3 regions of the Pseudomonas sp. CLCA07 genome follow, and region 1 is predicted to be linked to each of the others. Evidence: predicted binding sites of a transcription regulator. Region 1 holds the regulator's gene; each other region holds the start of a gene.

Region 1 (3,262 bases):
GCGTCAAGGTGCATCAAGGCGCTGATGGGTGACTCGCAGCCCTTCAGGCGACAGTGGGGGATGGCGATGCCGTTGCCAAAACCGGTCGAGCCGAGTTTTTCACGGGCAATCAATGCCTCGAAGACATCTTGCATCTCCAGATCCGGCACTTCCCGGGCGATCAGGTTGGCAATTTGCTCGAGGGCTTTCTTTTTACTGCCGCCCGGCACGTTCACGAGGGAACGGCCGGGGGTCAGGATGTTTTCAAGTCGGATCATGGGTTGGGAGTGTTAACGACCGGTCGCACCCTGGAGGAGGCTCTGGGTCTTTTCCTTATGCTTTTTGAGTTGTTTATCCAGCTTGTCGGTCAGTGCGTCGATCGCCGCGTACATATCGGTATGTTCCGCGTTTGCGACCACTTCATTGCCGGGAATATGCAGGGTGGCTTCGATTTTCTGCTTCAGCTTCTCGACCGTCATCGTGACCTGCACGTTGGTGATCTTGTCGAAATGCCGCTCTAATCGTTCGAGTTTTTCGCCGATGTAGGTGCGAAGAGGTTCGGTCACTTCCAGTTGGTGTCCACTGATGTTGACTTGCATACAGCTTCTCCTTCGTTGCCAGTGCATAAAGCGGTAGATCAAATGATCTACCACTGGAACGCTGTGGCGTGGCTCTACATCAACCGCTTGCGTTCGCTCGAAGGCGCGATCCCGAGGGACTCGCGGTACTTGGCGACGGTGCGGCGAGCCACCTGAATGCCTTGTGCCTCCAGTAAACCAGCGATCTTGCTGTCACTCAACGGCTTTTTCTGATTTTCCGCGGCAACCAGCTTTTTGATGATCGCGCGGATCGCTGTGGACGAGCATTCACCGCCTTCGGAGGTGCTGACGTGGCTGGAGAAAAAGTATTTCAGCTCATAAATACCCCGTGGGGTATGCATGAATTTTTGCGTGGTCACCCGTGAAATCGTCGACTCGTGCATGCCCACGGCTTCGGCAATGTCATGCAGGACCAGTGGTTTCATGGCTTCGTCGCCGTATTCCAGGAAGCCGCGCTGATGCTCGACGATCTGGGTGGCGACTTTCATCAGTGTTTCGTTACGGCTTTGCAGGCTCTTGATGAACCAGCGGGCCTCTTGCAACTGATTGCGCATGAAGGTGTTGTCGGCGCTGGTGTCGGCGCGACGGACAAATCCGGCGTATTGGGCGTTGACCCGCAGTCGTGGCACTGATTCCTGATTCAGTTCCACCAGCCAGCGTTCGTTGTCCTTGCGCACGATAACGTCGGGAACGACGTATTCGGCTTCGCTGGATTCGATCTGCGAGCCGGGGCGCGGGTTGAGGCTCTGGACCAGTTCGATGACCTGGCGCAGTTCGTCTTCCTTGAGCTTCATCCGGCGCATCAGCTGGGAGTAGTCGCGGCTGCCGAGCAGATCGATGTAGTCGCTGACCAGGCGCTTGGCTTCGGCGAGCCAAGGCGTATTGGCTGGCAATTGGCGCAATTGCAGCAGCAGGCATTCGCCCAGGTTACGAGCGCCGATACCGGCCGGCTCGAATTGCTGGATGCGGTGCAGGACGGCTTCGATTTCGTCCAGTTCGATGTCCAGTTCCGGATCGAAGGCTTCGAGGATTTCCTCGAGAGTTTCATCCAGATAGCCCTGATTGTTGATGCAGTCGATCAGAGTCACGGCGATCAGGCGATCGGTGTCGGACATCGGTGCCAGGTTCAGTTGCCACAACAGGTGGCTTTGCAGGCTCTCGCCGGCCGATGTGCGAGTAGTGAAATCCCATTCGTCGTCATCGTTGCTCGGCAGGCTGCTGGCGCTGGTCTGGTAAACGTCTTCCCATGCGGTATCGACCGGCAGTTCATTGGGAATGCGCTCGTTCCAGTCGCCTTCCTCGAGGTTGTCCACCGTGGGGGCGGTTTCCTGGTAGGAGGGTTCCTGAATGTCGGCGTTGGGTTGCTGCTCGGCTTTGTCGGCCAAGGGGTCGACGTTGTCGAAGTCGTCGCCCTCTTCCTGGCGTTCGAGCATCGGATTGGACTCCAGGGCCTCCTGGATTTCCTGTTGCAGGTCCAGGGTCGACAATTGGAGCAGGCGGATGGCCTGTTGCAGCTGCGGTGTCATCGTCAGCTGCTGGCCCATTCTCAAGACTAGCGATGGTTTCATGGCAGGGGCTTAACACCTTATTTCGCCGGCGCACATGCGCCATCCACTACAGGGCGCCGGAGCGCCAAACATAAGCAAATTATATGCCTGAAACTGAAGTGTTTGCCTAGAGCGCTGTAACAATAAAAACCTGTTGATTTTTACTGTGATAAGCGCTCAGTCGACTAGCCAGACACCTCAACGCTTACAGGCGGAACTCATGGCCCAGATAGACTTCTTTAACCAGGTCGTTGGCCAGGATAGTGGCGGCATCGCCTTCGGCGATCAGCTGGCCATCGTTGACGATGTAGGCGGTTTCGCAGATATCCAGGGTTTCACGGACGTTGTGGTCAGTGATCAGCACGCCAATGCCCTTGGCCTTGAGATGGTAGATGATCTGTTTGATGTCGCCGACCGAAATCGGGTCCACGCCGGCGAAGGGTTCGTCGAGCAGGATGAATTTCGGGTTGGTAGCCAATGCTCGGGCGATTTCCACGCGGCGGCGTTCACCGCCCGACAGGCTCATGCCGAGGTTGTCGCGGATGTGGCTGATGTGGAATTCCTGCAGCAGGCTTTCCAGCTCTTTGCGACGTCCGGCCTTGTCGAGTTCCTTGCGCGTCTCGAGGATCGCCATGATGTTGTCGGCGACCGAGAGTTTGCGGAAGATCGACGCTTCTTGCGGCAGATAGCCGATACCGGCCTTTGCACGACCGTGCATTGGCTGGTGGCTGACGTCCAGATCGTCGATCAGCACACGGCCCTGATCGGCCTGCACCAGGCCGACAATCATGTAGAAGCAGGTGGTCTTGCCGGCGCCGTTGGGACCCAGCAGGCCGACGATTTGACCGCTGTCAATCGACAGGCTGACGTCACGCACGACCTGGCGGCTCTTGTAGCTCTTGGCCAGATGCTGAGCTTTCAGAGTTGCCATTACGGGGCCTTTTGCTCGTCGGTTTTCTTCTTCGGCTGGATCACCATGTCGATACGCGGACGCGACTCGGTCACCTTGCTGCCGGTAGCGCGACCGGCGCTGGCAAGCTTTTTCTCGGTGTCGTAGACGATTTTCTCGCCTTGGGTGATGTTGTTGTCCTTGTCGATAACCTTGGCCTTGTCGATCAGTACTACGCGATTTTGCGT
Region 2 (3,262 bases), 2.6 Mb from region 1:
TGCTGGGAAACGTTGGCCAGGCGCACGCCGTTGCCGATGGTCTTGCTGCCGGTGCCCAGGCGGGTGGCCGAGTACACGTCTTCGAACTCTGCACGGGAGGATTTGAAACCGGTGGTCGCGACGTTGGCGATGTTGTTGCCGGTTACGTCCAGTTGTTTGTTGGCGGCATAGAGACCGCTAAGGCCGATATTGAAAGACATATTCCACTCCTTTGTGCCGTGTTAGCCGGCTCTATATACCGATGGTTTGTACTTTGGACAGGGCAATACTGCCCAGGCCGGCCAGGTTCAGCATCAACTCACCGCCGGTCTGGCTGATGGTCACGCTGTTAACGGTTGCCGGCAGGTAAGTCACCAGCGAGGTCGCCTGGCTGTCGTAAGTCGCGGTGGCGGCGAACTTGTATGTTCCAGCCGCGGCCACTTCGCCCGCATCGTTCTTGCCGTCCCAGATAAAATTGGCGTTGCCGGCTGGCTGGCTGCCCAGGTCGATGGTGCGAACTACTTTGCCATCGGCATCGGTGATCTTGACCGTCACCGGGTCCGTCGATGCCGGCACGACTGCCGTACCGTTGAAACTCTTGGAGGTATCAACCACTGCGGTGTCGGTCTGGGCGATAACCGAGCGGCCTACCAGCGAAGAGGCTTGCAACGCTTGCGAGGAGTTGTAATTGCCGGCAATGCCGCTGACCGTATCATTCAGCGTGGTGATGCCTTCCAGACTGCTGAACTGCGCCAACTGAGCCACGAACGCGCCGTTGTCCTGTGGTTCAAGCGGGTTCTGGTTCTTCAGCTGGGTCACCAGCAATTGCAGGAACGCGTCTTTGCCCAACTCTTTTTTGCCAGCGGCACTGCTGGTCGCTGAAGCCAGACCATCATTGCTGGTCGTGTTGGTCTTGACCGAAGAGTTGGCCAAAACATCCTTGATGCTCACGCCACTGGTGGTATCGGTAACACTCATCTGAGTCGCCCCTTATCACTGACCGAGGGTCAGGACCTTCTGCATCATGGTTTTGGCGGTGTTCATCATTTCGGCGTTGGTCTGGAACGAACGGCTCGCGGAAATCATGTCGGCCATTTCTTCGACGACGTTGACATTCGGGTAGTAGACGTAGCCCTTGGCGTCGGCAGCCGGATGGTTCGGCTCGTAGCGCGCTTCAAGGTTGCTCTGGTCTTCGACCACACCAAGTACTTGCACGCCTTGACCGGCAGCGTCCTGGCTCTGGAACAGAGAATCGCTACCGCCGTTCTGACCGCCCTGGAACATGGTGGCGAACACCGGGTGACGGGCGCGATAGGTCTGGTCGATGCTCGACGAAACGGTTTCGGCGTTGGCGATGTTTGAGGCCACGGTGTTCAAGCGAGTGGTTTGGGCACTCATGCCGCTACCGGCAATGTTGAAAACACTGGATAGGGACATGACTTACTCTCCGCGCAGGGCTGACATCAGCCCTTTGAATTTGCTGTTGAGCAGGGTGAAGCTGGCCTGGAAGCCGACGGCGTTTTCCGCGTAGTTCGACTGTTCCAGCTGGGCGTCCACGGTGTTCTGGTCGATCGACGGTTGCATCGGCGTGCGATACAGCAGCGACTCGTCGCCATTGCCCAGGCCTTCAGCTTCGATGTGACGGCTGTTGGTCATGTTCAAGGCAAAAGTACCGCTCTTGGTTTTCTCGTTCTGTGCGGCGAGCACTTTCGAGAAGTCCAGATCCCGAGCCTTGTAATTCGGGGTGTCGGCGTTGGTGATGTTGTTGGCCAGGACTTCGGCACGCTGAGCGCGGAAGCCCAGGGCTTGTTCGTGGATACCGAGCGCTTTATCGAAGCTGATGCTCATGTCGGGAAACCTTCGGGTGACCTGATTTTTCGTAACAGAGACATAGCAAGCGGCGTGCCAAATAAAAAAAGCCCATAAACCGGGGCTTTGCGGGGACAGGCAAGGCGGCAATGCCAGAAAAGCGGCAACCGGTCTCCGCCATCTGCCGCTTTTCTGCCGCTTTCTCGAATCGTGCGCCGGTCGTTGTAGGAGCTGGCGATGACTGCTACGCAGCCAAATACAGTCTTCGCCAGCCGCTACCTGTTGTTTCGGGGCTTCACTGATAGACAATAGTCCTATCAACTAAGTTTTAATCCGATATTTTCTCTACAGAATGCATCAAGAATTCTGCCTGAAATCGGATTTTTTAATGTAAGAAATTTTACTACAGGTATCGTTCACATTGTAATTACCCAATCTTCAATCATGACATCACCAGTAAATATTCTACTGTTGATGTGGCACCCTTGTTGCAGCATAACTAGGCGCTTCTGCTAATTGGAATTCAAATCATGGCAAGGAATGCCGCATGCAAAAATCTATCGATATATCAAATTTTGACAGCGCTCTGAATTGGAATGGAGCTATTCCGACGATTACTGTGGCTCACAAAATTGAAACCATCAACCAAGAGCGCGACGCATATGCACAGTTGGTAGCCATAGCACATTCGGTGCAAGATCAGATAGGAAGTGTTTTTTCGAATGGCACGTCGGGCGTGCGAAATGAAATAGAGGGGCGCATAGGCTCGTCTACTGATACCCACCCATTCAATAAACTGGAGGACGCCTTAAAAAAGAAAGCCATTATTGTCAAGCTCCTGCAACAAATTAGAATGAGTAGCAGCTGGTATGAAGCAGATAGCTTTTTTGGCATAGATGCATTGTCATTGGACAGTATGGAAAGTGCCGAGTTATTCGCGGCTTATTTGGATACAGTAGAACACGAGGAGGAGCGCCGAGCCTATTACGAAAACTTTCTGAAATCTCTGACAGCCGCCTACATTAAACGAATCCTTGTCGAGGCTGTTTCCATTTTAGAGGACGCTTCTCCAGCTATAGATGCTGCGATCCATTCTGCCTTGGCTAGAGGTGAAACTGCCTACAGTTTCAATTTAACCCTTAGTCAATCCGCGCAGGTGGTCACTGTGGCGGGTGCCGCTACTCTCCAAAACGCGGACGGTTGGACCTTCGAGGCAGCCATCCGTAAAAGCATTTTGTTGTTGACAGGGCTGGGGGACGTACTTCTCAGTCGAGCGACGGCGATTGGGATCGGGGCTTTGCTCTATTCACCCGCTCTGGGTAACGGCGAGCGTTATCCTCAAACGGCTCTCAAACTATCTGGTAGTACCGTCTTGCCAGATGCACCGTCTAACCTGAATGAAATCGCCGCTACCGAAGGAACCATCGATCTTCCCTACCGGATTTATGGTGACCTTGGCCAATACACCCTCGTT
Region 3 (3,262 bases), 3.0 Mb from region 1:
GCTGGATATCTGGGCCATCATCAATGTGTTTAAAAGTGGCGCCACCACCGGGATGAAAGTCCTCTGGGTGCTGTTGATCGCGTGCTTGCCGGTGCTGGGGCTGATCATCTGGGCCATCACCGGGCCGCGGGCTGACGTACGGATCTGACTCATTCCCTGTAGGAGCCGAGCTTGCTCGCGAAAGCGGTGTATCAGTCAATACACATGTCGACTGATACACCGCTTTCGTGAGCAAGCTCGGCTCCTACATGAGGCATGTATTTTTCAGGCTCCAATCCCGTAATCCGTTGAACGAACAGTCCGCGAAAAAGTCCAGATGCATGTAAGCCCATTTATGGGCTTTATCGAGGAGGCACTGATGCAAAAGTGGAAAATCACTTTCGTGGATGATCACGGTGAAACAGTCGATGAAGTCTTTGAGTGCGACGAGTGCCCGGATAATGAGCATGCCGCCAAACTCATCAAGGCCCGACTGCTTCCTGTCGCCGCCGTACTGGATCTGAATGATCTGGAAGGGCGAACTCCCGATGCGACTGTCAAAAGTCTTAAAGCCCAGAACAGCATACAAATCCTCGGCATCACGCCAATCTGAACATCTCCTGTCACATTCTCATCCAGTCCTTGGCAGCGGCTCTCTCTTGAGGCTACTCTGCAATCGAGATCAGCGAATGGATCGCTAAGGTCTGGTCTTGTCAGCTACATGCTTGCTTCCCACCGGCAACGAGGTTGCCGCATCGCTCGCACCACTCGGTTGCGCGTGCCGGGAATACGGAAAGTCTATCCATCAATATGAGGGGGACGTTTCATGAGCACAGCCTATCAAGAAGACATCAGCAGCTCGGTGCTGCGCCGCATGAAAGAAGGCGGTTTCGACTTTTCAAGATTCCATCCCATTGAGTTCTACGCCATTTTTCCCGACGAGGAGCGGGCCCGCAGAGCAGCTGGTCATTACCGTGGTGAGTCCTTGAATGCGCAAATCAGTGTGCGCGACGACGGCGCATGGGCGCTCGAACTGAGTAAAGTCATGTACGCCACATACGATGACATCGGCGATTTCGAGCAATGTTTTGAGGCCGTGGTCGAGCCTCTGGGCGGCATCATTGAAGGATGGGGCGTCAAGCAGGAGGTACGAGGGCTACTCGCATAATCTTATGAACAGTGACACGCACTAACGGCTGGCCTTCGGGTTGGCCGTTTTAGTTTATGGGGCGGCAAAATCCTTCCGGCAAAACCCTGAAACAAGAATCCGGTGCAAAAAAACCGCCTGAGCAGGCGGCTAAAGGGAAGTTCTGACTGTTTTCCAGCGAATGCGCGGATTATCCGCACGGACGGGCGGGCAGTGAAATCAACTCTGACTATGCTGGTGATAGGCGACAACGTCGCCTTGCAATGAAGCGGGGGCAATCAAGTTGGGGCGTTTGCTGCACGGGATTGGTGCGGTATTAACGGTGTTGATTTCCAACTGATTGATATCAAAGCGTTTATGCCGATGGCACGGGCCTTGCGAAGCCTAGGTGTCCGGGTGACAAGGAGTACGGCATGATCCGCACCTATTTTGATGAAATGTACGATGCCGGCGGCCAGGTCCGCCCGCATTATCGGGAGTTTGCCCGTTGGCTGGCCGAAACGCCTGACGAGCTTTTGGCACAACGGCGACGCGAGGCCGATCTGTTGTTTCATCGCGCCGGGATTACTTTTACGCTCTATGGGGACGAGCAGGGGACAGAGCGCCTGATTCCCTTCGATACAATCCCTCGCAGCATCCCTGCCAGTGAATGGCGGGTCGTCGAGCGCGGCTGCATTCAGCGGGTCAAGGCATTGAACATGTTCCTTGCCGACCTCTATCACGAGCAGCGCATCATCAAGGCGGGCATCATTCCTGCCGAGCAAGTGCTGGCCAACGAGCAATACCAGTTGGCGATGCAAGGGCTGAATCTGCATCGGGATATCTATTCGCACATCTCTGGTGTCGATCTGGTACGCGACGGCGACGGCACGTACTACGTGCTCGAAGACAACCTGCGTACACCCAGCGGTGTGAGCTACATGCTTGAAGATCGCAAGATGATGATGCGGCTGTTTCCCGAACTGTTCGCGGCGCAACGCATTGCCCCCATCGATCACTATCCGAATTTGCTCCTGGATACCCTGAAAAGCTCCAGCCCGATCGACAATCCGAGCGTGGTGGTGCTAACGCCGGGTCGCTTCAACAGCGCGTTTTTCGAGCATGCCTTTTTGGCCCGGGAGATGGGCGTTGAACTGGTGGAAGGCGCGGACCTGTTTGTGCGCGATGACAAGGTGTTCATGCGCACCACAGACGGGCCGAAAGCCGTCGATGTGATCTACCGTCGCCTCGACGATGCATTCCTCGACCCGCTGGCGTTCAATCCGGATTCGATGCTGGGCGTTCCGGGCCTGCTGTCATCGTACCGCTCCGGCAATGTGGTGCTGGCGAATGCCATCGGTACCGGAGTCGCGGACGACAAGTCGGTGTATCCGTTTGTCACCGACATGATCCGTTTCTACCTCGACGAAGAACCGATCCTGAAAAACGTGCCGACGTTCCAGTGCCGCAATTCATCTGAACTGTCCCACGTGTTGGCCAATCTTCCCGATCTGGTGGTCAAGGAAACCCAGGGCTCCGGCGGTTACGGAATGCTGGTCGGGCCGGCGGCGACGGCGGCGGAAATCGAGTCGTTTCGCGCGCGGATCAAAGCCAAGCCGCACGCGTACATCGCGCAACCGACGTTGTCCCTGTCGACCTGTCCGACCTTTGTCGAAAACGGCATCGCCCCACGCCACATCGACTTGCGTCCGTTTGTATTGTCTGGCCGCGAAACCCGGGTTGTGCCCGGCGGTTTGACCCGTGTCGCCTTGCGTGAAGGCTCTCTGGTGGTGAATTCCTCCCAGGGTGGCGGAACCAAGGACACCTGGGTGGTCGAGGATTGAAGGAAGCTTGCCATGCTAAGTAGAACTGCCTCGGATTTGTATTGGATGTCGCGTTACCTGGAGCGAGCGGAAAACCTCGCACGGATGCTCGACATCAGTTATTCGCTGTCGCTGATGCCACAGGATGGTCGCGGTGACGGGCTGCACGAACTCGCCATGCCGCTGCTGATCACCGGCACCCTGGATGATTACCTGGAGCGTCACGGCGAGTTGCATGCCGAACGGCTGCTGCACTTTTTCGCCCTGGACGCGGCCAACCCGGCGAGCATCTACAGCTGCCTCGGCGCCGCTCGGGCGAGCGCCCATGCGGTGC

The links. Region 1 encodes sigma-54, which starts transcription at its own class of promoters, with help from an activator protein. Its sites were predicted from a motif close to ANTGGCATNNANNTTGCTNT; they were not measured.
Region 2: the regulator sigma-54 is predicted to act here: its motif matches at 1,870-1,889, upstream of flgB (flagellar basal body rod protein FlgB).
Region 3: the regulator sigma-54 is predicted to act here: its motif matches at 1,489-1,508, upstream of ACWGZX_RS05125 (circularly permuted type 2 ATP-grasp protein).

The regions. Positions count from the first base shown of each region.
Region 1 covers NZ_CM132131.1:4,103,803-4,107,064, forward strand. The annotation lists gene ptsN (PTS IIA-like nitrogen regulatory protein PtsN) at 1-257, opposite strand, end outside; gene hpf (ribosome hibernation-promoting factor, HPF/YfiA family) at 270-578, opposite strand; gene ACWGZX_RS18785 (RNA polymerase factor sigma-54) at 653-2,146, opposite strand; gene lptB (LPS export ABC transporter ATP-binding protein) at 2,331-3,056, opposite strand; gene lptA (lipopolysaccharide transport periplasmic protein LptA) at 3,056-3,262, opposite strand, start outside.
Region 2 covers NZ_CM132131.1:1,465,344-1,468,605, forward strand. The annotation lists gene flgE (flagellar hook protein FlgE) at 1-200, opposite strand, end outside; gene flgD (flagellar hook assembly protein FlgD) at 232-957, opposite strand; gene flgC (flagellar basal body rod protein FlgC) at 973-1,416, opposite strand; gene flgB (flagellar basal body rod protein FlgB) at 1,420-1,827, opposite strand; gene ACWGZX_RS06720 (S-type pyocin domain-containing protein) at 2,336-3,262, shown strand, end outside.
Region 3 covers NZ_CM132131.1:1,130,042-1,133,303, reverse strand. The annotation lists gene ACWGZX_RS05140 (PLDc N-terminal domain-containing protein) at 1-148, shown strand, start outside; gene ACWGZX_RS05135 (hypothetical protein) at 359-592, shown strand; gene ACWGZX_RS05130 (ribonuclease E inhibitor RraB) at 806-1,147, shown strand; gene ACWGZX_RS05125 (circularly permuted type 2 ATP-grasp protein) at 1,540-2,949, shown strand; gene ACWGZX_RS05120 (alpha-E domain-containing protein) at 2,962-3,262, shown strand, end outside.